Regions from separate parts of the Herbiconiux aconitum genome, predicted to be linked through region 1. Evidence: predicted binding sites of a transcription regulator. Region 1 holds the regulator's gene; the other holds the start of a gene.

Region 1 (12,123 bases):
GCCCCCGCGAACATCCTCGGCATCAGCATCGGCGGCCTCGCGAACGGGCTCGGGCTATCGGGCGACGCCGCGCAGGTGGCCGTGAAGATGGTGCTGCTGGCTGCGGGATGCGCGGCCGCCGTCTACCTGCTCGTCACGAAGCGGCGCGCTGATCCCTTGTGGCTGCTCGGCAGTTGCTTCGCCGTGATCGTGATCGCGTCTCCCGTCATCCACCCGTGGTACGGGTTGTGGATGCTCACCCTGCTCGCCCTCATCGGGGTTGACCGGCTGTGGCGCATCCGCACCGTGCTCTACGCCACCGCGTTCTTCATGCTGATCGGGCTGGCCGAGCCGATGGATCTCATCCCGCGCCTGGAGCCCGACACGATGATCCCGGTCGCCGTCATCGGCACGGCCATCATCGGGGTGGCCGCGGTGCTGATATCGGCCGAGATGGTGACCCGGCGCACGGTCGCCGTGCGCGGGCTGCGAGTTCCGTCGATCTCGAACTGAGGCCGGCGACCGGGCTCGCCGCGGAGACTCGACGTGTATGCCTCAGCGCCCGGTCGACACCATCACGGTGAACTTCGGATTGCGGTCGACCTGACGGGTCGGCCCGACCGCCCGCTGCAGCGCCGCGCGGTAGGAGAGGTGCGAGTTGAACACGGTCCAGAGCTCGCCGCCGGGCCGGAGCACCCGGCCCGCGGCCTCGAACAACTTCAGCGCGATGCCCGCGTGCACCGTCGATCCGACGTGGAAGGGCGGATTCAGAACGATGAGGTCGGCACTGTTGTCGTCGAAGTCGCCGAGGGCGTCGTCGCGCACCACGTCGACGCGGTCGGCGAGGCCGTTGGCTTGCATTGTCTCCCGCGCTGAGTCGACGGCGGCCTCCGACTGATCGGTGGCGATGACCCGCAACCCGCGCTCGCCCCGGTCGCGCGCCAGCAGGGCGGCGAGCACGCCGGTGCCGCAGCCGAGGTCGATCGCCGTGTGCGCATCCGGTGCCATCTCACCGAGATGATCGATCAGCAGGCGCGTGCCGATGTCGATCTTCGTGCCGGCGAAGGCGTTGCCGGATGCGCAGACCCAGAGATCGAGGTCGGCGTGGAATTCGCGCCGGTGCAGTGCCACGCCGACCCCGTCGCGGGGGCGCCGCGCGACCAGAACGCGCGACTTCTGGCGAGCGAGCGAGGCGCTCACGTCGTCGAACGAGGCACTGAGCACCTCGTTCATCGCCGGCGTCATGTGCTTCACACGGCCGCCGGCGTACACCACGACCGACGGATCGGCGTAGCCGGCGATGGCGCGGGCGATGTCGTCGAGCGCGGCGAGGCTGCGGGGCAGCTGCACGAGCACGACGGTGGCCCCCTCGAGCAGCTCGCGGCCGAGGGGGTGGTTGGTGTAGCGGCCGGTGAGGTCGACGTCGACGACCCGCCGGGCGTTGGCGGCGAGCGCGAGCTCGCTCGACCGGGCGTCTTGGTGCACCCGGATGCCGTGCAGGTCGAGCACTGCGGCGGCACCGAGTGTGAGGGCGCCGTAGTTGTCGCCGATCACCGCGACCGTGCCGGGATGCCCGACGGTGTCGTCGAGGGCGGCCGCCGCTTCGTCGAGGATGAGGCGGTCGCTCGCGTCGACCGCGAACAGGTTGTCGGCTTCGATGTCGGGCGCGCGCCGCAGGGCGTCGAAGGAGAACTCTGTCACGCGTCAACCGTACGCGGTGCCGCGGCTCACTCGGGCCGGTCGGGCTGCCAGATCACGAGTTCGGTGCGGCGCTGGGTGCGGGTGCCGTGCTTCAGCGAGATGACCTCGCCCTCCACGCCGGCGGCGAAGACGCGGCGACCCGGCCGGTTGAGCAACTCGTCGGCCAGAGCCGATTCGAGTTCGCGCACGCGGGCGCCGAGTTCGACGACCTGATCCTCGAGCTGCAGGATGCGCGCGATTCCCTCGAGCGACACACCCTCCGACGAGAGGCGGGCGACCTCGCGCAACTGCATGACGTTGCGCATCGAATAGCGGCGCGACTTGCCGGCCGTGCGCGTGGGGCTCACGAGCCCCAGCCGGTCGTATTGCCGCAGGGTCTGCGGGTGCATCCCCGCGAGTTCGGCGGCGACCGCGATCGCGAAAAGGGGCGAGTTCTCATCCACGTCGCTCATGTCTCGCTCCCTTCTCTCGAACTCTTTCCGCCAACCGCCCCATCACTCAGGGTTGGGACGGTTGGCGGCCAGTACTGCTTACTCCCGCGCCTTGGCGAGGAGCTCGGTGCGGGGGTTCTCGGCGGGTTCCACGGAGTGGAACGCTTCGAGGGCCTCGCGTTGCGCCGCCGAGAGATGACTCGGCACCGCCACCTGCACCACCGCGAGCAGGTCGCCCTTGCCCTTGGAGGACTCCACGCCGCGCCCCTTGACGCGCAGCACACGGCCCGACGGAGTGCCGGCGGCGACCTTCAACTTCACCGGAGGCCCACCGAGCGTCGGCACCTCGATGGTGGCTCCGAGCGTCGCCTCCACGAACGTGACGGGCACGTTGACGCGGAGATTCAGTCCGTCGCGCTCGAACACCGGATGCTTGCGCACCGATACCGTGAGCACGATGTCGCCGGGCTCGCCGCCGTCGGGCGAAGGTTCGCCCTTGCCGCGCAGCTTGATCTTCTGCTGGTCGGCCACGCCGGCCGGGATCTTCACCGTGATCGGCTTGCCATCCGCTGTCTGCAGCTTGATGGTGTCGCCCTTGACCGCGGTGATGAAGTCGATCGTGGTGCGCGCCGTGACATCCCGGCCTCGAGTGGGGCCGTAGGCGCCGAAGCCCCCACCGCCGCCGCGCCCGAACATACCGCCCAGAATGTCGTCGAAGCCGCCCGGAGCCTGCTGGTAGCTGTAGCTCTGACCGCGAGCACCGCCGCCGCCCTGGCCGAACATGCCGCCGAAGACGTCTTCGAAACCACCGCCCTGGCCTCCGCCGCCCGCCGTGAAGCGAGCGCCGGAGCCCATGGCGCGGATCTGGTCGTACTCTTTGCGCTGCTCGGTGTCGGAGAGCACCGAGTAGGCCTCGCTGATCTCCTTGAACCGGGCCTCGGCTTTGGCGTCGCCCTGGTTCGAGTCGGGATGGTACTGCCGGGCCAGTTTGCGATAAGCCTTCTTGAGATCGGCGTCGGAGATCTCTTTCGACACCCCGAGCACCTTGTAGAAGTCTTTGTCGAACCAGTCCTGGCTAGCCATTGGGCACCGCCACTACGACCTTCGCGGCGCGTAGCAGCGTTGACCCGAGGTAATACCCGGATTCGACCACGTCAGCGATCGTGGGCGTCTCGACGTCGGCGCTCGGCTGCTGGAAGATCGCCTCATGCACCTGCGGGTCGAACTCCTCGCCCGCTGCGGCGAAAGGCTTGAGGCCCACCCGCTCGACGTTGGAGCGCAGCTTCGTCGCGATGGCCGCGAAGGGGCCGCCCTCGGTGAGGTCGCCGTGCTTCTCGGCCCGGTCGAGGTCGTCGAGCACCGGAAGCAACACCTTCACGACCTCGCCGACCGCGCGCTCGCGCTCGATCTCGCGGTTGGCCTCGGTGCGCTTGCGGTAGTTGGCGTACTCCGCGGTCACACGCTGCAGATCGGCGAGCCGCTCCGCAGCCAGTTCGTCGGCCGACGTCTGGCCCGAGAGGAACGAGAGATCGGCATCGGTCAACGTGGTCTCCACATCCGGTCCTTCAGCCTGGATGAAGCCCGAGTCGGGAGCGCCCTCAGGCGCCCCCGACTCCGCAGCAGGCTGACGAACCTGACCGGTCTCGGGGTCGATGCGCCGCTTGTCGCGGATGATCGGCTCCTCGGGGCCCTCGGAATCGTCTCCGGGGCGACCGTTCTTGTCGTCAGTCATGAATTCAGTTGTCCTTCTTGGGCTCGTCTTCGTCTTCGACGACCTCGGCGTCGACCACGTCGTCATCCGAAGACGACGACTCGGTCGGCTCCTCTGCGCCCGCCTCGGGCGCAGCAGCGTCGGCCTGAGCAGAAGCATAGATCGCCTGGCCCAGCTTCTGCTGGCTCTCGTTGAGCTTGTCGAACGCGGTCTTCACGGCGTCGTCGTCTTCACCCGCGAGAGCGGACTTCAGAGCGTCGACGTCGGCCTGCACCTCGGACTTCACGTCGTCGGGCAGTTTGTCGTCGTTGTCCTTGATGAGCTTGTCGGTCGAGTACGCGAGCGTCTCGGCCTGGTTGCGCACCTCGGCGGCCTCGCGGCGCTTCTTGTCTTCGGCGGCGTGCTCCTCGGCCTCGCGCACCATGCGGTCGATGTCTTCCTTCGGCAGCGACGAGCCGCCGGTGATGGTCATCGACTGCTCCTTGCCCGTGCCCTTGTCTTTGGCGGACACGTGCACGATGCCGTTGGCGTCGATGTCGAAGGTGACCTCGACCTGCGGGATGCCACGGGGTGCCGGAGCGATGCCGGTGAGCTCGAACGTTCCCAGGTTCTTGTTGTCGCGGGTGAACTCGCGCTCGCCCTGGAAGACCTGGATGGCAACCGACGGCTGGTTGTCGTCGGCCGTGGTGAAGGTCTCGCTGCGCTTGGTGGGGATGGCCGTGTTGCGCTCGATGAGCTTGGTCATGATGCCACCCTTGGTCTCGATGCCGAGGGAGAGCGGGGTGACGTCGATGAGGAGGACGTCTTTGCGCTCGCCCTTCAGCACACCGGCCTGCAGGGCGGCGCCGACGGCGACGACCTCATCCGGGTTGACGCCCTTGTTGGGCTCCTTGCCACCGGTGAGCTTCTTGACGAGCTCGACGACGGCCGGCATCCGGGTCGATCCACCGACCAGCACGACGTGAGCGATGTCGTTCACCGACACGCCCGCCTCGGCGATGACGTCTTTGAAGGGCTTCTCGGTGCGGGCCAGCAGGTCTTTGGTCAGCTCCTCGAACTTCGCGCGGGTGAGCGTGACGTCGAGGTTGGCCGGGCCGTTCTCGGTGAGCGAGAGGTAGGGCAGCGTGATGCTGGCCGACATGCCCGAGGAGAGCTCCTTCTTGGCCTGCTCCGCGGCCTCCTTGAGACGCTGGAGGGCGATCTTGTCCTTCGAGACATCGACGCCGGTGGTGTCCTTGAACTGCTTGATCAGGTATTCGACGACCCGCTGGTCCCAGTCGTCGCCACCGAGGCGGTTGTCGCCGGCGGTCGAACGCACCTGGATGGTGCTGAAGTCGTCGTCTTTTCCGACCTCGAGGAGCGAGACGTCGAAGGTTCCGCCACCGAGGTCGAAGACCAGGATGAGCTCGTCTTCTTTACCCTTGTCGAGGCCGTAGGCGAGCGCGGCCGCGGTGGGCTCGTTGATGATGCGCAGAACATTGAGGCCCGCGATCTCACCGGCCTCCTTGGTGGCCTGGCGCTCGGAGTCGTTGAAGTAGGCGGGAACGGTGACGACAGCATCGGTCACCGTGTCGCCGAGGTAGCTCTCGGCGTCGCGCTTCAGCTTGGCCAGGATGCGGGCCGAGATCTCCTGCGGCGTGTACTTCTTGCCGTCGACATCGGCCTTCCAGTCGGTGCCGATGTGGCGCTTCACGCTGGAGATGGTGCGGTCGACGTTGGTGACGGCCTGCCGCTTGGCGGTCTCACCGACGAGAACCTCGCCGTCTTTCGTGAATGCGACCACCGACGGTGTGGTGCGGAATCCCTCCGCGTTCGCGATGACGGTGGGCTCTCCACCCTCGAGCACGGCGACCACCGAGTTGGTGGTTCCGAGGTCGATGCCTACTGCACGAGCCATATCGGCTGTTCTCCTTCTGTTGTCTTACCTGATTAGCGAAAAGTCTGCCAAGACTTGAGCCTTGTGGGTTCAAGTTTTCCAGGCCGACTGTCGCAAGTCAAGTTTTCACAGCAAAAGTTGAGTTAGCTCGGCTCAAGTTTGCTTCTACGTCGTTTTACGCAGCAGGCCCCGCCACCAGGTGGAGAGTCGCCTCCTGGGAGACGCCGGAGGCATCGGTCCACGCGAGGGTGATCTGCTCGCCCGGCTCCATCCCGGCCAGAAGTGCCGAGAGCTGGTCGCCGGATGCGACGGCCGTGCCGTTCACGCTGGTGACGGTGTCGCCGGCGGCGAGTCCCGCATCCTCGGCCGGGGTCCCGGCGACGACGCCGGCCACGACCGCTCCGCTCGCGCCCGTGCGGCTCGAGCCCACCTCGACGCCCAGGAAGCCCGGGTAACCGATCTGGATGGTGTCGGTCTCGGCGCCCTGGTTGATCTGCGCGGCGATGTCGAGAGCCGTCGAGATCGGGATCGCGAACCCGGTGACCTGGGGTGAACCCGACGAGGAGGCGGCGGTGTCGATGCCCACGACCTCGCCGTCGGAATCGAGCAACGGGCCGCCGGAGTCACCGGACACGATGTCGGCGTCGACCTGGATCAGGCCCGTCAGGTTCTCTCCGTCGGTTCCACTCTCGCTCTGGGCGGTGATGCTCTGGCCGGTCGCCGTGACCGTACCCATGGCGGCGACGAGGTCGCCCGTGCCTTCCGCGTTGCCGACCGCCGTCACCGCGTCGCCGGTCTGAGCGGCGTCGTCGGTGTCGAGCTGCGCTGTGCCGAGGTCGGATGCCCCCTGCAGCTGCAGCAGGGCGACGTCGTGCGTCGCATCCGTTCCGACCACCGTCGCTTTATAGCTCTGCCCGGTGCTCTCATCGGTGACCTCGGTCGCCGTCGAGCCTTCGACCACGTGGTTGTTGGTGAGAATCAGTCCGTCAGGGGTTAGCACGATTCCCGTGCCGGCCGAGCGGGCGTTCTGGTAGGTGAGGTCGGACACGATGGTGACGACGCCGGTGGACTGCCCCGCCGTCGCGGGCACCGCATCCGTCGCCGACGAGGTGCGGGCGCCACCACGCGTCTGGGACGGGTTGAACCCGTGAGTGCCGTAGGGGCTCCGCGCGCTCGAGCCGCTCTGGCCACTCGAGCCGCTCTGTCCACTCTGGGCGCTGCCGTTCGGCGAGTGCCCCCAGTTCAGCACGATTGATGCGCCGTTGCCGCCTGTGCCATGGGCGAGCGACGACGACGGCTGGGCGGCTGCGAACGCGGCACCGGTGACGCCGAGCCCGGTGATCAGAGCGAGCCCGGCGGCGCCTGCGAGGAGCGCCGTGCGACCGCGGCGCGACAGAGTGCGCTGAGACGCATGGTGCGGATCGGTCGAAGCGGAGGTGGCGGGGCCGGAGTCGGGGCTCGAGTCGTTCATGGGGTGTCCTAGCTGAGAGTGGATGCGCATTGCGGCGCTCATCCATCACAGCGCGCCCGGTCGCATCGAGCCTGGACGAAAGGTAAGAGTTCCCTGTGACACACTCGCCGCGAGCGAACATCGACGCGCGCGGTCAGCCGCGCGCCGGCACGACGGCAGCACCCCCATCGAGCTCCGCGAGTTGAAGGAGAACGAAAGGCCGCATCCTCTCGAAGGGCACCTCCTCGCCACCGATCGCCACCGGGTAGTCCCCCGGCAGCACGCTCTCGAATTCTTCGACCCTGGTCAGCAATTCATGGAGCGCCGCACGCTCTACCTCGGCATCGAGGAGGCGAAAGCTGTCGCACAGCACCAGATCGGAGACAAGTCGATCGAGCGCGCGGCGGTGCAGCGCATCCAAGACGACCCGCTCGGGGCCACGCAGTGCCGCGAAATGGCGCGCATACACAGGATCGAGAGTGGCGGTGGTACGGGCGGGCGGTGGGCCGAAGCGCCGCCCACGCCCGACCAGCATCACGCGCCTCCCGTCTGCGCGGCACTCGACCGACCCCGCTTCGCGCAGCACGCCATGCCAATCGATCTCGAAAGGAACCCGCGCGACCACCTCCCGCCCCCGTGTGACCCGGATGGCGTAGACCCCCGGATGCGCACTGAGGTCGTGCACGCCAGGCACCACCCCCGACACGAAGGCCCGCGCGCCCCGGAAACGCGCCTGGACATGCCGGAATGGCTTGGCTTCATCCGGCCCGTCGAGCAGGTCGATGATGCGCAACTCGACCGGCATCTTCCCCTCGCCCGATTCCTCCGGCCCGACGAGCAGCCGGCCGTTGTGGTACAGCGCAGCACTCAGATCGGAGATCGCTCCGGCACCCCCGTCTGCGGCGCTGGGCGGGCTGCCGGGTGATGCAGCCGCCGGACACCAGAAGCTGCAGCTGAGCACCGGCGCATCCGCGGTTCCCGAGTCGTCGAACCACAGGGTCGCCGAGTCGAGCAGGTTCTCGGCGGCCACAGCGAACCCCACGCCGGCCCGCTCGATCGTCACACTTCCGTCATAGAGCCGCTGCTCCTCGAGCGACACGCGGAACGCGTACTCTCCGGCTCCGCCCAGCAGTCCCGACTGGAGACGGAACCGCCTCTGCACGATCGACCCCAGCTCACCGCGGGCCTCCGCGCGTGCCGCACCGCGCCGAGCAGCGATCGCGACCACCACCGTGCCCGACCCGCTCGGGCCCGAGCACGCATCCGTCGATCCCGCACTCCCGACCGTCGGGGCCCCCTCGACGTCGCCCGCGATCTCGCCCTCGAACACCAGCCGGAACCCGGCTCCCCTCTCGGTACCGACCACGCGCACCACCAGGCTGGACACCACCAAAGCGACCATGAGCACCTCCGAAGCATCACTGCTGAGTTTCACTCATCTTAGTGCACCGCGGCGGCATCCGTGCCCGCCTGAACCCGAAGGGCCGCGAGGGGCGAAACGACACGGATTGTTCACCGCCTGCCACTACTGTGGCTGCATGACCGACGGACCCGCGTCCAGCGAACTCTCGCCCCCGCCGCTGGCCCCAGCCGCGCCGGGCGCCCGCCCGAAGAGCTCGCACGTTCTGGCATGGGGGCTCTGGGACTGGGGCTCCGCCTCGTTCAACGCCGTCATAACGACCTTCGTCTTCACCGTCTACCTCACGAGCGACGCCTTCGGCGGGGAGACCGCCGTCTCGGCCCAACTCGGCATCGCCATGACGATCGCCGGCGTGCTCGTGGCCCTGCTCGCCCCCATCACCGGCCAGCGCTCCGACCGCCGTGGCCGCCGCAAGCTCTGGCTCGCGGTCAACACCTACATCGTGGTCGCGCTGAGCGCGGCGATGTTCTTCGTGGTCCCCGACCCCGGCTATCTCTGGCTCGGCCTCTTCCTCTTGGCCGCCGGCACCGTGTTCTTCGAGTTCGCGAGCGTCAACTACAACGCGATGATCACCCAGGTCTCCACCCCGAAGACCATCGGCAAGGTGTCGGGGTTCGGGTGGGGCATGGGCTACGTGGGCGGCATCGTGCTGCTGCTCATCGTCTATTTCGGCTTCATCGACCCGATCGGCGGCACCGCCTTGTTCGGGGTGCCGGACAGCGACGGTCTGCCGATCCGCGTCACCGTTCTCGTCTCGGCCATCTGGTTCGGTCTCTTCGCCCTACCCGTGCTGCTCTCCGTTCCGGAGTACCGCTCGCCCAAGCAGGAGGCCGCGACGGCGGCGGGGCGGGTCGGGATCGTGGAGTCGTACCGCATCCTCTTCCGCGACATCCGCTCGCTCTTCCGGGAGAGCCGGCAGACCGCGTACTTCCTCATCGCGAGCGCCGTGTTCCGCGACGGGCTCACGGGCGTTTTCACCTTCGGCGGGGTGCTTGCCGCAGGCTCGTTCGGGTTCTCGTCGGGCCAGGTCATCATCTTCGCCATCGCCGCGAACATCGTGGCCGGGGCGTCGACCATCCTGGTGGGGCTGCTCGACGACAAGTTCGGCGCCAAGCCCGTGATCGTGGTCTCACTGATCGGGCTCGTCATCTGCGGCACCGCCGTATTCTTCTTGCACGACGGTGGGCAGATCGTGTTCTGGACCTTCGGCCTCGCCCTCTGCGCGTTCGTGGGCCCTGCGCAGTCGGCCAGCCGCTCGTTCCTCGCCCGGCGCATCCCCGAGGGCCGCAACGGCGAGATCTTCGGCCTCTACGCCACCACGGGCAAGGCCGCCACGTTCCTCGCTCCGGCGATGTTCACGCTCTTCATCGGCATCGGCGCCGCGATCTACGGTGCGGATGCGAACGTGCAGTACTGGGGCATCCTCGGCATCGTGCTGGTGCTGCTGGTGGGGCTGTTGCTGCTCATTCCCGTGAAGTCGGGGCCCGAGAAGGGCGCCGCGACGCCCGCCGAGTAGGATTCACGGCCCGTTGGCTCGGACTTCTCCAAACGAGGAGCGAACCGCAACCTCATAGCGGCGAGGTACGCGGCTCGTTTGGAGAAGTCCCCGCCAACCCGGGGAGATCAGGCGAGCGAACCCAGCCAGAGCCCCAGGCCGGCCGCCGCGACGGATGCCACCATCATGCCGAGCCCGTTGGCGAGCGCCGCTCCCCAACGCCGGTTCTGCGCCAGCCGGACGGTCTCGAAACTCGCCGTGCTGAACGTCGTGTAGCCGCCGAGGAAGCCGCCGCCGAGCACCAGCCGCCAGTCGTCGGTGACGAGGTGCGAGAGAGCGAGTCCGGTCACCAGCCCGAGCAGCAGCGATCCCGTCACGTTGATGATCGTCGTGCCGACGGGATAGCTGCCCCGGATGCGCGCCTTCACCGCGCCGTCGATGAAGAAGCGCGCCGCCGCGCCCACTCCTCCCGCCGCCGAGAGGGCGAGGAAGACGAGCGGCGTCACGAGCGCGCCTCGCGTCGCCGGCGGGGTCGCCGCCGCCCGAGCCGCATCGCCACCACGATTCCGGCCCAGGTCGCGAGCGCTCCGGCGAGAAGGGTGAGGAACGCATAGAGGATGGCGATCCCGGCCGATCCGTCGGCGAGGAGCTGCGCGGTGTCGGTGGCGAAGGAGCTGTAAGTGGTGAAGCCGCCCAGCACGCCGGTGCCGACGAGCAGCCGGATGCGCCGTCGCCGCCCCTCGTCGGGCCCGCGCAGAGCGAGCAGCTCGAGCAGGGCACCGAGCACGAAGGCGCCGAGCACGTTGATTCCGAAGATCGCGATCGGAAAGCCGCCGATCGGCGCGATGCCGAGACTGATCGCCTCACGGACCGCCGTGCCGGCCATGCCGCCGAGTGCGACGAGCCCCAGGTAACCGATCCGCAGATGCGCTGGACGGGGCGAGGCGACAGTGGCGGCCTCGACATCGCTGTCCATCGGCAGCTCGGTGTTGGTGTCGCCGGTCCAGGGGTGTTTGGTGACGGCGTCGTCGTCGGTCATGCCTGCTCCGACCCGGTCGGGCGGGATGCGGCATCCGCGGCCCCACCACCGACTCCCCCGGTGGGGTCGGCGGGCCCCGGCCAGCCGGCCTCGGGCGGCTGCGGGTCGAGCGGCACCACGAGCACGGGGCGATGCTGCCGATGGGCGAGGTGCACGGCCACCGATCCGCCGAAGAACTCGGCGATGCTCGCGCGCATCGTGGCATCCCGGGTGCCCACCACGATCATCGCCGCGTCGAGCTCGTCGGCCAGCCCCGCCAGCGCGTGCGCCGGGTCGCCACTGAGGAATCGCATCGACCACCGGATGCCCGACCCGGGCGACCCCGCGGGCAACGCCGCGAGAACTACCGCGATCTCGCGGGTCAGCGCCTCGTCGAACAGCACCGGCGGATCGAGTGCCAGGTCGGGGTCGATCGACTGCGCGTCGGTGGTTCCGTCAGCCCGGACGATCGGATACCGTCCGGCGTCGACGTAGCCGCAGACCAGCTCCGCGGAATAGCGCGCAGCAACTTGCGCGGCCGTCGCCACCACCGCGGGCGGCTGGCCCGGCACGACACCGACCACGAGCGCCGCCGACGAAACCCCACTCGTGCTCTGCGAATCGGTCATGCTGGGCTCCTATCTCCGGGCACGCCGAGGCGCGCTGAACTCTTGAGATAGGGACTGTTGTCGACCCTGGCCCTTCGGCCTGGTCGAGGTTGGGTACGGTGAGCCCCACCGCCGTAGCGAACGGATCGCTGCCTCCAGCGTACCGGGTTCGCCCGGAACACTGGATTCTCCCGCCTCCGCGGAAGAAGATGGAAACGAGGTCGGCACCGAGGCCGCCCACCGGCATCTGAGGTCACGCCCATGGATGAAGAAGCGCCACTGCCCGACCGGATGCGCCGGCAACTCGACACCCTGGCCGCGATGGCGACCGACCTGGCCGGCCAGTTCAGCCTCGAACCTCTGCTCGAACGCATCCTGGCACACACCATGGAACTGCTCGGGGGTGACAGCGGCTCCATCTGCACGGTCGACGA
Region 2 (12,123 bases), on a different contig from region 1:
AACCTGCTGAAGTTCCCGGATCGCGACCAGGCACTCGAGAAGATCATGGACCTGACGATGCTGTCCGACATCTTCCCCACCGGATTCCACGGAGCCGTCACCGCCGGCGTCAAAGTCGGCTCGACGGTCTACATCGCCGGCGCAGGGCCTGTGGGCCTCGCCGCCGCGACGGGCGCGATGCTCCTCGGCGCCGCTGCCGTCATCGTGGGCGACATGAACGCCGAACGACTGGCCCAGGCCCGCAGCTTCGGCGCCGAGACCATCGACCTCACCAAGGGTGACCCGGGCGAGCAGATCGAGCAGATCCTCGGGGTTCCCGAAGTGGACTGCGCGGTCGACGCCGTCGGATTCGAAGCCCGCGGGCACGGCAGCGACTCGGGCCACGAAGCCCCCGCCACCGTGCTGAACTCATTGATGGACATCACCGCCGCCGGCGGAGCCCTGGGCATCCCGGGCCTCTACGTCACCGGCGACCCGGGCGGCATCGACGAGGCCGCCAAGAAGGGCTCGCTCTCGATCAGCCTCGGCACCGGATGGGCCAAGTCGCTGTCGTTCACCACCGGCCAGTGCCCCGTGATGAAGTACAACCGGGGACTGATGATGGCCATCCTGCACGACAAGGTGCAGATCGCCAAGAACGTCAACGCCACCGCCATCCCCCTCGAGGATGCGCCGCGCGGCTACGCCGAGTTCGATGCGGGCGCCGCACAGAAGTTCGTGCTGAACCCGAACGGGTACCTCGACGCCGACTAGGGCGGGCTGGGCTGGGCTGGGCTGGCCCCGCGCATCCGTCGACGGCGGGCTTCTTCTCCGGAGCCCGCCGTCGATCCGCGTGTGCGGCACGCCGACGCGGGCGGATACTGGGGCATGAGCGAGCGGATGCGTCGCGGGTTCTTGTGGGTGTTGAAGAACACCCTCAATCGACTCACGCTGCGCCTGGCGCGCGCCGGCGTCGGACCGTTCAGCCTGCTGCGGCACACCGGGCGGAAGAGCGGAAAGACGTTCGAGGTGCCGTTGATCCTCGCCGAGACGAGCGACGGCGACCTGGTCGCCGAACTCACCTACGGCACCGGTGTCAACTGGTACCGGAATCTGCTGGCCGGGGGCGATGCCGTCGTGGTGCGCGGGCGCCGCGAGTGGCGCATCGTGGGGGTCAAACACCTCGATGCCGATGAGGGGTTGCGGGCGTTCGGCAACCCGGCCGCGGTCATCCTGAAGCTGCTCGGAAAACGTGAGTTCCGGGTGCTGGGGTCGCCGCCGTGCGCTGAACCACGTGGGAACCGCCGCGATCAGCTCCGCGTATCCTCACCCGTCGGCATCGGGGCCCGGTTCGTTGGAGCTCGCCGCCGACGTCAGCGACTCGAGTCGCGGCCCGGGGCGGCCGCACAAGCGAGCGCCGCAGCCGGGAAGGCATACGGCGCATCGACATCCGGAAACTGGAGGACCGGGGCCGACGAGATGGTTGCGGTCTGGCTGCCCACCGAACGGAGGTTTCCATCGAAGGCGTCCTGCGTGGGGTCGCCCGTGGTCGCCCACGACACCAGGTAGCCGTCAGTCCTCGACGTCGACGCGATCGCTCCGGTCAGCAGCCAGACCGCGTGCTGCGGATCGGGAGCGGCGGTGAGAGCGTCGACACGTCCTGCACCACCGGGCAGAGGGTTGTCGATCGTCGCGTTCACCGCGGCCAACACAGCGGATGACGCGTCCTGGCACTCGGGGGTGTCGGCCGAGGCGCCGTCTGGGTAGTGCAGAGTTTCTGAGTCTGCGACTGCGTCCATATTCGCGTCCGCGTCGGCCGACGAAGTCGCTGGCCCCGATGTCGGCGATACGGATGCCGCATCGGAACCCGAGGCCGTCGACTCGGCCGTGCAGCCCGCGAGTGCCCCGAACAGGATGACGGAACCCGCACAGATCGCCAGCCGACTCCATCGGGGGCTGAATGTCGGAGGTCGCATGCTCACTTCTTCACGTTACCAACTCGGCGACATCTGTAGAAGCTGCCGTGCAGGTCGCGCTCCGCTCGAGACGACACAGAGAGAGATCCGCGACCGGCCTGGGCGACGGCCACCGACTTCAAACCCGGCTCTCGCCGCAGCTAGGGTGAGCGCATGCGCACCGCCGGAGTCGATCTCGCCGCCGAACCCAAGGGAACAGCGCTCGCCGTCATCGAGTGGGCTCAGGATGCCGCACGACTCGTCGAACTCCGCCTCGGTGTTGCCGATGCAGCGATCGTCGAGACGGTGGCCGGCGTGGACAAGCTCGGCATCGACTGCGCGTTCGGCTGGCCCGACGCCTTCGTGGAATTCGTCTCGGCCCACTCGGCCGGCCGCAGCGACGGCGCACCCGTCGACGGCGGCATGGAGTGGCGCCGCACGCTCGCCTACCGCGAGACCGATCGCCGTGCGCGCGCGAGCACCGGGCGGTGGCCACTCAGCGTCTCCACCGACCGGCTCGGGCTGACCGCCATGCGCTGCGCGGGTCTGCTCGCGCGGCTCGGTGAAGCGGGCATCGACGTCGATCGGTCGGGGTCCGGGCGCGTGGTCGAGGTGTATCCGGGCGCATCCCTTCGGCTATGGGGTTTCGATACGAGCGGATATCGAACGGATGCCGACTCCCGCCGGCGCGTTCTCACCCTGCTTTCCACAGAGGCGCCCTGGCTCGACCTCGCCGGATTCGCCGATCTGATGGTCGTATCCGGAGACGCCTTCGACGCCGTGATCGCGGCTCTGGCCGCCCGCAGCGCCGCTCTCGGGTTGTACGAGCCGCCGGCATCCGGAGTGCTCGAGCAGGCTCGTCGCGAAGGGTGGATCGCCTTGCCGACGGGCGCTCTCCGTGACCTGAAGACTGGTGCACACCGCCGACACCCTCACCTCGACCGTTCCGTCATCTCCCCTCCGCTCCGTTGACGCGTTCTGCTACCCGCGTCACCCGATCCCGAACACGCGCCCCTGCGACAAGCCCACGAGATAACCGCCGGCGAACTTCCAGCGCTCGTCGTAGAACGCCGGCACACTCCACAACGACGCACCCGTCACCGCGTCGAACGCTGTTCCCGTTCCGCTCTGCGGCATCGGCGACGGTGGCACATCCTGCCCCTTCTCGCTGTAGAGACCTCCCGTTCCGAAGGCGCCTTCCAGCCGATAGCGGGCGAGCTCTCCATCAGAGCCATAGTTCATCGAGGGGCGCTGGGAGACATCCACTGCCGCTCCCGAGGCATGATCGAAGCCGCATTTTCCGCCCTCGTCGTCGAACTGCACGACCACATCATCAGCGGTGAGCCAGAAACCGTAGGTGCTGAGCGCCGGCGCATCGAGTCCACTGCCGGGGCTACAGGCAGCTCCGTCGACGATCCACCGCGACTCCCCCGTCGCCCCGTCGACGAGCTCGAGCTGGGTGCCCGGTCCGACCAACAGCACCTCCGACGCGAGCTGGCTGTAGGAGCCCGGCAGCCGGGCGATCTGCACCACCGGCGCCACCGCGTAACCCGAGTCGAGGGTTCTGCTCCACATCTCATTCCCCGCGTCGTCGATGCCGGCGATCGTGCGGGCCCTCTGGTAGTCGAAAGCATCGGACGCGCGGATGGTGAACCCGTCGTAGTAGCTGTAACTCCGGTCGGTCGTCGACCCCACCATGAGTGCCCCCGAGTCGACGTCATAGACATCCACCAGACCGGGCTGCCCCGTTGTCTGGTGCGTCACCTGCAGCATCGAACTCGCGTTCGTGATCGGTTGCGTCGTCGCCTGATCCGCCTCGAACGCTGCCGACCACAGCGGAGTCGCCAGGTCGCCCGGGTTCGCCCTCATCACCGCCCACGACGTCGTCGGTTGCCCCTGCGCATCCTGTTTCTGCGCCACGAACGACACATCACCCGAATCGCCGGGCACAGGATAGAGGTCTCTCACCGTGAAGCCCTCCGGTGCGGCCACCGATGCGACAGTCGATCCAGTCGCGAGATCGAGCACCTCCTTCGGCCCGGGCCCACCACGCGGATCCCACACCAAGACCCGGCCCGAGGTTCCGAGCAGAGTCGCGGATGTCTGATCTCCGTAGGTGAACTCCCACGACCACTCCCGGCTCCACACCTCTGCACCGGTGCTCGTATCGACCAGCGTCAGCGAGAAACGGCTGGCGTCGAGATCGCAGTCGTAGTTCGAGTCCTCCGGCGGCTGCGTCGGCCCGGTCTGAACGAGGGCGTACCCCTCCGCCACGTCGGAGACCCGCGGATATTCGCACATGTCGCGCCCGCCCGGCAGCTGCACCGACCAGGTGGGCGTCACCGCCGGCTGCGTGAGAACGTCGTGGGGCGTGATCGGTTCGCCGGTGACGACGAGCGGATGCGGAACCGGCCCGGCCGGCGCATCCGTCGGCGGCGTCGTGGAAGCGGGTGCCGCCGGGGTCGGCGACTGCGACGGCGCCGCGATCACAGCCACGCCACCGAAGGGTGAGACGCCGGTCACCGCGAAGGCCACAGCCGTGCCTCCGAGCCCCAGCCCGAGCGCAGCCAGAACGGCCGCCACGGCGATGCGCACCTGACGACGGCGATCGCGCCGCGGCGACTCCTCCACCGCATCGATCAGCAGGGAACGGATGGCGGCGCTGCGCGCCTCATCGAATCGAGGTCGGTCGTTCATTTCACACCTCCGGTGACGCTCGTGTGCCCGTCGAACAGCTCGCTCGTCTGCACAGCCAGGCGCGCTTTGGCGCGGGACAGTCGCGACTTCACCGTGCCCGCGGGCACACCGAGCACCTGCGCAGCCTGCTCCATGGTGAGTTCCTCGAGCACGCAGAGCGTCATCACGTTCTGGTCGGCCTCCGTCAGCCGCGAGAAAGCGTCGCGCACCTGGGCGTCTCGCACGTTCTGATCGAGGCGGTCGCCGACGGCTTCGGCCGGGTCGGGATGATCGCTGACCGACGGTTTCGGGATGCGCTCCAGCACCGCCCGATAACGTCTCGTGCTGCGCTCCAGGTTTCGCACCACGTGGTTGGTGGTCACGAGAAGCCAACCGATCACCGACCCGTCGACGACCCTCACCGCTGAACGCTTGCGCCAGGCCTCGAGAAAGACCAGAGCTGTCACGTCTTCGGCGTCGTGCGGATCACGGATGAGCCGCAGCGCCTGCCCGAACACGCGATCACGATGCGCGTCGAACACGCGGCCGAACGCGGCGGAGTCGCCTGCCGTGGCCGCGGCCCAGTCGGCCGCCTCGCGGTGAGATTCCGTTCCCATACCCTCTAATGTCCGTTGCTCCCCAGAGGGTTCCATTCCGACTTTACCGGCGCAGAATGGCGGGGAAGCGATGGCAGGCAATCCCCCGCCCGCCGTCCGAAAGGAAGGAGACCGGCATGACCTTCACTGAAGTCATCCCCTACCTCTACTATCCCGATGCCGACGCCGCCCTCGACTGGCTTGAACGGGTGCTCGGATTCGGGCCTTCGACGCGGTGGCGGATGGGCGGCGCTCAGACGAAGGAGGCCGACATCCACGTGGGCGACAGTCGCGTCTCCGTGTCGGGTCGGGCGCCCGCGGCCGACGAAGGGGGTGGGGCACTGCTGATCGTCCACGTCGACGACATCCGGGCGCACTACGAACGCGTCCGAGCCGCCGAACCGACCGCCGCGGGGGATCCGCCCTCCAAACAACCCTACGGGCCGACGACGTTCACGGTGATCGATCCGTGGGGCTATCGATGGAACTTCTGGGAGGGCGAAGCCGACCCGCCCTAGGCCCGGCCCGCCTGACGCGAACCTCAGGTCGCGACGAAGAAGAACAGCAGAATGAACGGCACCACGGATGCCGCGATCGCGACCGTGCTCACCCACCGCGCAGCAGAGGGGCGCGAGCGGAGCACCGAGACCATGCCGAGGAACAGCCCGATCACGGCGAACCACAGCGGAATCCAAGTCGGGATGCCGACCGCGAGCAGCACGACGGCGGCGATCCCCGCGATCAGCGAGATGATCGCGAGGGCGCCGACACCTCCGCTCGGCCGCTGAAGGGTCTGCGGACGCTGTGTGGGATCGTCGAGTGCGCTGCTCATCGGGTGCTCCGTCTCGTCAGGGTGCTGCTCTCGACCCTACGACGGGCGCCGTCACGCCGGGGCGTACACGACCGCGACATCGAGAATCCACGTCACCCCGAAGCGGTCGGTGAGCATGCCGAAGCCGGGGCTCCAGGCCGACGCGGCCAAGGGCTCGACGATCGTCGCCCCCTCGGAGAGGGCTGCCCAGTAGCGCTGCACCTCGTCGAGCGCCTCGCCCCGCACCGACACGAAGAATGGCTGGTCGGTAAGGGTGACACCGTTCTCGCGAGAGGTCGAGCCTGCGACATCCGTCGACGACGCTGCCGCTGCCGACGCCGACGCCGCTGCCGGCCCGGGGATGTCGTACGCCATCACCCGGAAGCCCTCGGCGCTCTCGACCTGACCGAACACGACGTTCTGCGCTCCCGGCACCTCCGCGGGCATGCCGAAGTCGCCGTAGGTGGCGATGGTGACCTCGCCTCCGAAGACCGACTGGTAGAACTCCAGCGCCGCGCGGGCATCACCGCGGAAGTTGAGGTGGGTGGTTGCCTTGATGCTCATGACTGCTCCTAGTGAGGGATGGATGGAAGAGGAGTGGATGCCGGACTCGTGCCCGCGACATCCACTCTCGCAGTGGTGTAGGACGACTTTGGTCCTCGACTGAAACTAGGATCAGGACATGCCCTCCACCACCTCGCGACTGCTGAATCTGCTCTCACTGCTGCAGACCCGCCGCGACTGGCCGGGCGCGCTTCTCGCCGAACGCCTGGAGATCAGTCACCGAACCGTGCGCCGCGACGTCGAACGATTGCGGGAGATGGGCTACCGCATCCAGGCGACGATGGGGCCCGACGGCGGCTACCGACTCGACGCGGGCAGCGAACTACCACCCCTGCTGTTCGACGACGACCAGGCCATCGCCCTCGCCGTCGCACTGCAAGGCGCTTCCGCCACCGGCGCGGGCATCGAGGAGGCGGCACTCCGGGCATTGACCACCGTGCGGCAAGTGATGCCCCCACGATTACGCAACCGGCTGCAATCGCTCGAGTTCACGACGATCCCCGACGGGCACGCGGGTGGCGGGGGCACCGAGCAGGTGGCTCCGGATGTGCTCGTCGCGGTGTCGACGGCGGTTCGGGCCCGTGAGGTGCTGCGGTTCGACTACGCGAACCGCGCGCCGGTCAGTGGCCCTGGCCACGAGCCCGACACCACCCCACCACCACGCCGCGTGGAGCCGCACCACCTCGTCACCTCCCGCGGACGCTGGTACCTGGTGGCCTGGGATCTCGACCACGACAACTGGCGCATCTTTCGAGCCGACCGCATCCGCCCCCGCATCCCGACCGGGCCCCGCTTCGCACCGCGGGAGGTGCCGGGCGGCGACGTGCGGGAGTATGTTTCCGCCCGCTTCAAGGGGTCGGACACCCGTGACCGGTGGCCGTGCACGGGCAAGGTCGAGCTCGGCCTTCCGGCGAGCGCCGTTCTCCCGTTCGCCGGCGACGGGATCGTCGAAGATCTGGGGCCCGATCGATGCAGCCTCGAGGTCGGCTCCTGGTCGTGGATCGCTCTGGCCGCCTCGCTCGGCCGGTTCGACACGGGCATCGACGTCGTCGGTCCGCCCGAGCTGACGGCCGCCTTCGGCGAGCTCGCTGAGCGCTACGCACGCACCGCCGCACGGCGCATGTGAGACCTGCCTTCCGCCCTAGAAGCAGGCGTAGCGTTGACCCATGGCACGCAGATGGGTTGCAGAAGACTACGGAGACCTCGACGTCTTCGCCGAGATCGACGCCGAGGTTCCGGCGCCGGGTAAGGGCGAAGTGACCATCGAGGTCAGAGCCGCCGGTATGAATCCGGCCGACTACAAGCGCGTGGCCTACGGCGACGACCGCAGCCTGCTGCCGATGCCCGTGGGCTACGAGTGCTCCGGCGTCATCTCCGCGCTGGGCCCCGACACCGAGATCGCCTCCGGCGGCGGTGCCGTGGGCGACGAGGTGCTGGCGTTCCGGGTGCAGGGCGCCTACGCCACCGAGCTCACCGTGCGCGCGTCCGACGTGTTCGCGAAGCCCGCGTCGCTGCCCTTCGCCGACGCCGCCTGCCTCCTGCTCGTCGGAACGACCGCGGCCGAGATGCTGCACGTCACCGGCGTGAAAGCGGGTGACACCGTGCTCGTACACGGCGCATCCGGAGCGGTCGGCGTCAGCGTGCTGCAGCAGGCCGCTCTGCTCGGCGCCCACGTCATCGGCACCGCGAGCGTCGCCAACTTCGACCTGGTGGGCCGGTTCGGCGGCGAACCCGTCACCTACGGCCCAGGCCTCGAACAGCGGGTTCAGGATGCCGCGCCCGGCGGTATCGACGCGGCCCTCGACACCGTGGGCACCGCCGAAGCGGTCGACACCTCGCTCGCGCTCGTGAGCGACCGCGGACGGATCGTCACGATCGCGGCTGCAGGCCGGGCCGCTGCAGACGGGTTCCACGCCATCGGAGGGTCGATGCCGGCGAGCCTCGCGTTCCGCGACGGCGTTCGGGCGCGGCTCATCGACCTCGCCGCTCGCGGTGAGCTCGTCGTACCGATCGCCCGAAGTTACCCGCTGTCGGAGGCCCGGGCGGCCCTTGCGGAGCTGAAGGGGCAGCACCCTGGCGGCAAACTGGTGCTGATTCCGTAGGCCGGCGCGGCAGTCGGGGAACTGCCAGGTTCGCAAGCCGTGAGCGGGAATACCAGAGCCCCCTGAGCGTTGAACTTGAGCGTAAGGCACTCAAGTTTGACAACCCAGGAGGTTTCGTGCCCGAGAACTTCAACCCCACCGAGGGTAACAACGCCGAGGGCGGCAGCAACTCGTTCGACGAGTTCCTGGCCCGCTACCTCGAAGGCGAGCGCGCCGCCCGCGCCGGGCGCTCGATCGACCTGAGCAAGCTCATCAGCCGGCGCACCCAGGAACTGCTGGCCGAGGCCGGACAGTACGCGATCCAGCACGGACACCGCGAGCTCGACGCCCTCCACATCCTGCGCACCGTCGCGCCGCAGCAGCCCGCTTCCGACGCCATCCGCGGTGTCGGCGCCGACCCGGCCAAGATCGCCGCGGCCGCCGAACAGCGACTCCCCGCGAACAGCAGCGAGCGCATCACCCAGCCGGCGCTGACACAGTCGGCCCAGCGCGCGCTCTTCCACGCCTACCAGGTGGCTCGCGCCGCCGGTTCGACCTACATCGACCCCGAGCACCTCTTCTTCGCGCTCGTGATCAACCAGGACTCCCCCGCCGGCCAGGTTCTGGCCCAGGCGGGCGTCACCCCCGACGCCCTTCAGGAAGGGATGCGCCAGAACGTGAACGCAAGCCCCGACGGCGCCACCAACGGCGACCCGACCCAGACGGCCAACGGAGCGACAGAAGACGCATCCGAGACCCCGACGCTCGACAAGTTCGGCACCGACCTGACCGAGCTGGCCCGTAACGGCGAGCTCGACCCGGTGATCGGCCGCCTCGACGAGATCGAGCAGACCATCGAGATCCTCTCTCGCCGCACCAAGAACAACCCTGTTCTGGTGGGCGAGGCGGGCGTCGGCAAGACCGCGATCGTCGACGGCATCGCCCAGGCGATCGTCGACGGCGTCGTGCCCGAGCAGCTGCGCGACAAGCGCGTCGTCTCGCTCGACCTGCCCGCCATGCTGGCCGGAACCCGCTTCCGCGGTGACTTCGAAGAGCGCCTCACCAACCTGATGGACGAGATCTCGGCCCACAAGAACGAGATCATCGTGTTCATCGACGAGATCCACACCGTCGTCGGCGCCGGAGGTTCGGGCGAGGGCGGAATGGATGCCGGAAACATCCTGAAGCCCCGCCTCGCCCGCGGCGACCTGCACCTCGTGGGCGCCACGACGCTGAAGGAGTACCGCGGCATCGAGAAGGACCCGGCGCTGGAGCGTCGCTTCTCTCCCGTGACCGTCGGTGAGCCGTCGGAGGCCGATTCGGTGCTCATCCTGCAGGGTCTCCGCCCCGCCTACGAGGAGCACCACGGTGTCTCCTACACCGACGCCGCGCTGACCGCTGCGGTCGAGCTGTCGGCCCGGTACGTGAGCGATCGCTTCCTGCCCGACAAGGCCATCGACCTGATCGACCAGGCGGGTGCGCGACTGCGTCTCTCGCTCGGCAAGATCCCGACGGTCGTCGACATCTCCGCTCTGCAGGCCGACCTGGCTTCGCTCGAGAGCGCGAAGAACGCCGCCGTCTCGGCCGAGCACTACGAGGAGGCGTCGCGCATCCGTGACGAGATCGAAGACGTGCAGCAGCAGCTGGCCGAGGCCACCACGGTCTCGCGTCGTGTGGCTTCTGAGCGCGCCGCCGGTGGAGTCGATCTGGATGCCGTCGTCGACGAAGCCGAGATCGCTGCGGTGATCTCGCGGGCCACCGGCATCCCGGTGTCACGCATCGGCGAGGTCGACCGTGAGCGTCTGGCCGCCCTCGAGGGCGAGCTGCACGAGCACGTGGTCGGGCAAGACGACGCCGTGACCGTCGTGGCCAAGGCCGTGCGCCGCAACCGCACGGGCATGGGCGACGCGCACCGGCCGATCGGTTCGTTCCTCTTCCTGGGGCCCACGGGTGTCGGCAAGACCGAGCTGGCGAAGACCCTCGCGGCCTCGCTGTTCGGGTCGGCGTCGAACATGATACGTTTCGACATGTCAGAGTTCGGCGAGCGCCACACGGTGTCCCGTCTGGTCGGTGCCCCTCCCGGATACGTCGGCTACGACGAGGCCGGTCAGCTGACCGAGCGCGTTCGTCGCAACCCCTACTCGGTGGTGCTGTTCGACGAGATCGAGAAGGCGCACCCGGATGTCTTCAACCTGCTTCTGCAGGTGCTGGACGACGGACGCCTGACCGACGGTCAGGGTCGCACGGTCGACTTCCGCAACACGGTCGTCATCATGACCTCGAACCTGGGGTCGGAGTTCCTGGCCTCGCGGTCGGGGGCCATGGGATTCGTGGCGGCCTCGGCCGACGGCTCGGACGGCAACGGTTTCGGATCGGACAAGGCTCTGCGCGACCGCGTGATGGGCAAGCTCCGTGAGGCCATGCGGCCCGAGTTCCTGAACCGGATCGACGAGATCGTGCTGTTCAGGAAGCTCGAGAAGGCGCAGCTGCGTGAGATCGTCTCGCTGCTGCTGGGCGCCACCCGCGCTCGGCTCGACGCACACGAGATCACGCTGACGGTGACGGATGCGGCGATCGACTGGATGGCTTCGAACGGGTACGAGCCGGAGTACGGTGCGCGGCCGTTGCGTCGGGTGATCCAGCGCAACGTCGACGACGCGATCGCCGATCTGCTGGTGACGGGTTCGCTCGTCGACGGCGGTGCGGTCACGGTCGACGCGGCTTCCGGGTCGCTGTCGGTCACGGCCGATGCCGAGGTCTTCGCCCAAGCGGCGTAAGCACTCCCACAATAAGCACTCCCTCGGGGGCCGGGCACTCAGGTGCCCGGCCCCTTCGTCGTGTCTGGACGGATGTCGGTGGTGCGCGCCATACTCGGGGCATCGAGACGAAGGGACACCCCATGAGCACGCACCTCACCTCCATCGACCCGCCGTCGATTCCGCAGAGCCCCGTCTTCGCGCAGGGCATGATCATTCCGGCCGGGCCGACCCTCTACGTCGGCGGCCAGAACGGCATCGACAGCGACGGCACCCTACTGAAGGGGCTCCGAGCGCAGACCGAGCAGGCGCTGCGGAACGTGCTCGCGGTGCTGGCCGAGGCAGGCACGGGCCCAGAACACGTCGCCAAGCTCACGATCTACCTCACCAGCGGCGTCGACCCGAACGAGGCCTATGCGGCGAGCGCCGCTGTCTGGACCGAGCGCACCGCGGTCACCGTGGTCTCCGTGGTGATGTCGCGCCCCGGCGTCCTGGTCGAGATCGAGGCGGTGGCGGCGATCCCGGTGAAGTGACCGCTTGCGCTCGTGGCACCTGGGTACCGCGGATGGGGTTGCTGGGGCGACGGATCTCCACCTTTAGGAGGATTCGCACGCTCGGGCCGCACGCGACGATGGAGGAACCGGCAGGGAGCCGGCCGGAGAGCGTGAAGCGTGGAGGTTCGACATGGCACAGGTGTGGTGCATC

What was found. The regulator HspR, encoded in region 1, represses chaperone genes until heat shock. The targets are predictions, from matches to a motif close to AAGTTGAGTCNNNNNGACTCAACTT.
Region 2: N1027_RS18150 (ATP-dependent Clp protease ATP-binding subunit) is a predicted target of HspR. The motif match lies at 8,756-8,780, and genes of this name have one in related genera.

What each region holds. Positions count from the first base shown of each region.
Region 1 covers NZ_JANLCM010000001.1:925,547-937,669, forward strand. Annotated here, with positions in the region: gene mptB (polyprenol phosphomannose-dependent alpha 1,6 mannosyltransferase MptB) at 1-492, shown strand, start outside; gene N1027_RS04160 (class I SAM-dependent methyltransferase) at 535-1,680, opposite strand; gene N1027_RS04165 (heat shock protein transcriptional repressor HspR) at 1,707-2,132, opposite strand; gene N1027_RS04170 (DnaJ C-terminal domain-containing protein) at 2,211-3,194, opposite strand; gene N1027_RS04175 (nucleotide exchange factor GrpE) at 3,187-3,843, opposite strand; gene dnaK (molecular chaperone DnaK) at 3,848-5,719, opposite strand; gene N1027_RS04185 (S1C family serine protease) at 5,874-7,169, opposite strand; gene N1027_RS04190 (hypothetical protein) at 7,303-8,583, opposite strand; gene N1027_RS04195 (MFS transporter) at 8,687-10,084, shown strand; gene crcB (fluoride efflux transporter CrcB) at 10,192-10,569, opposite strand; gene N1027_RS04205 (fluoride efflux transporter FluC) at 10,566-11,102, opposite strand; gene N1027_RS04210 (universal stress protein) at 11,099-11,710, opposite strand; gene N1027_RS04215 (hybrid sensor histidine kinase/response regulator transcription factor) at 11,951-12,123, shown strand, end outside.
Region 2 covers NZ_JANLCM010000002.1:1,408,556-1,420,678, forward strand. Annotated here, with positions in the region: gene fdhA (formaldehyde dehydrogenase, glutathione-independent) at 1-753, shown strand, start outside; gene N1027_RS18105 (PNPOx family protein) at 835-1,548, shown strand; gene N1027_RS18110 (DUF429 domain-containing protein) at 2,109-2,906, shown strand; gene N1027_RS18115 (hypothetical protein) at 2,925-4,631, opposite strand; gene N1027_RS18120 (RNA polymerase sigma factor) at 4,628-5,227, opposite strand; gene N1027_RS18125 (VOC family protein) at 5,344-5,724, shown strand; gene N1027_RS18130 (hypothetical protein) at 5,748-6,038, opposite strand; gene N1027_RS18135 (VOC family protein) at 6,090-6,581, opposite strand; gene N1027_RS18140 (helix-turn-helix transcriptional regulator) at 6,700-7,707, shown strand; gene N1027_RS18145 (NADP-dependent oxidoreductase) at 7,748-8,683, shown strand; gene N1027_RS18150 (ATP-dependent Clp protease ATP-binding subunit) at 8,800-11,439, shown strand; gene N1027_RS18155 (RidA family protein) at 11,562-11,951, shown strand; gene N1027_RS18160 (hypothetical protein) at 12,103-12,123, shown strand, end outside.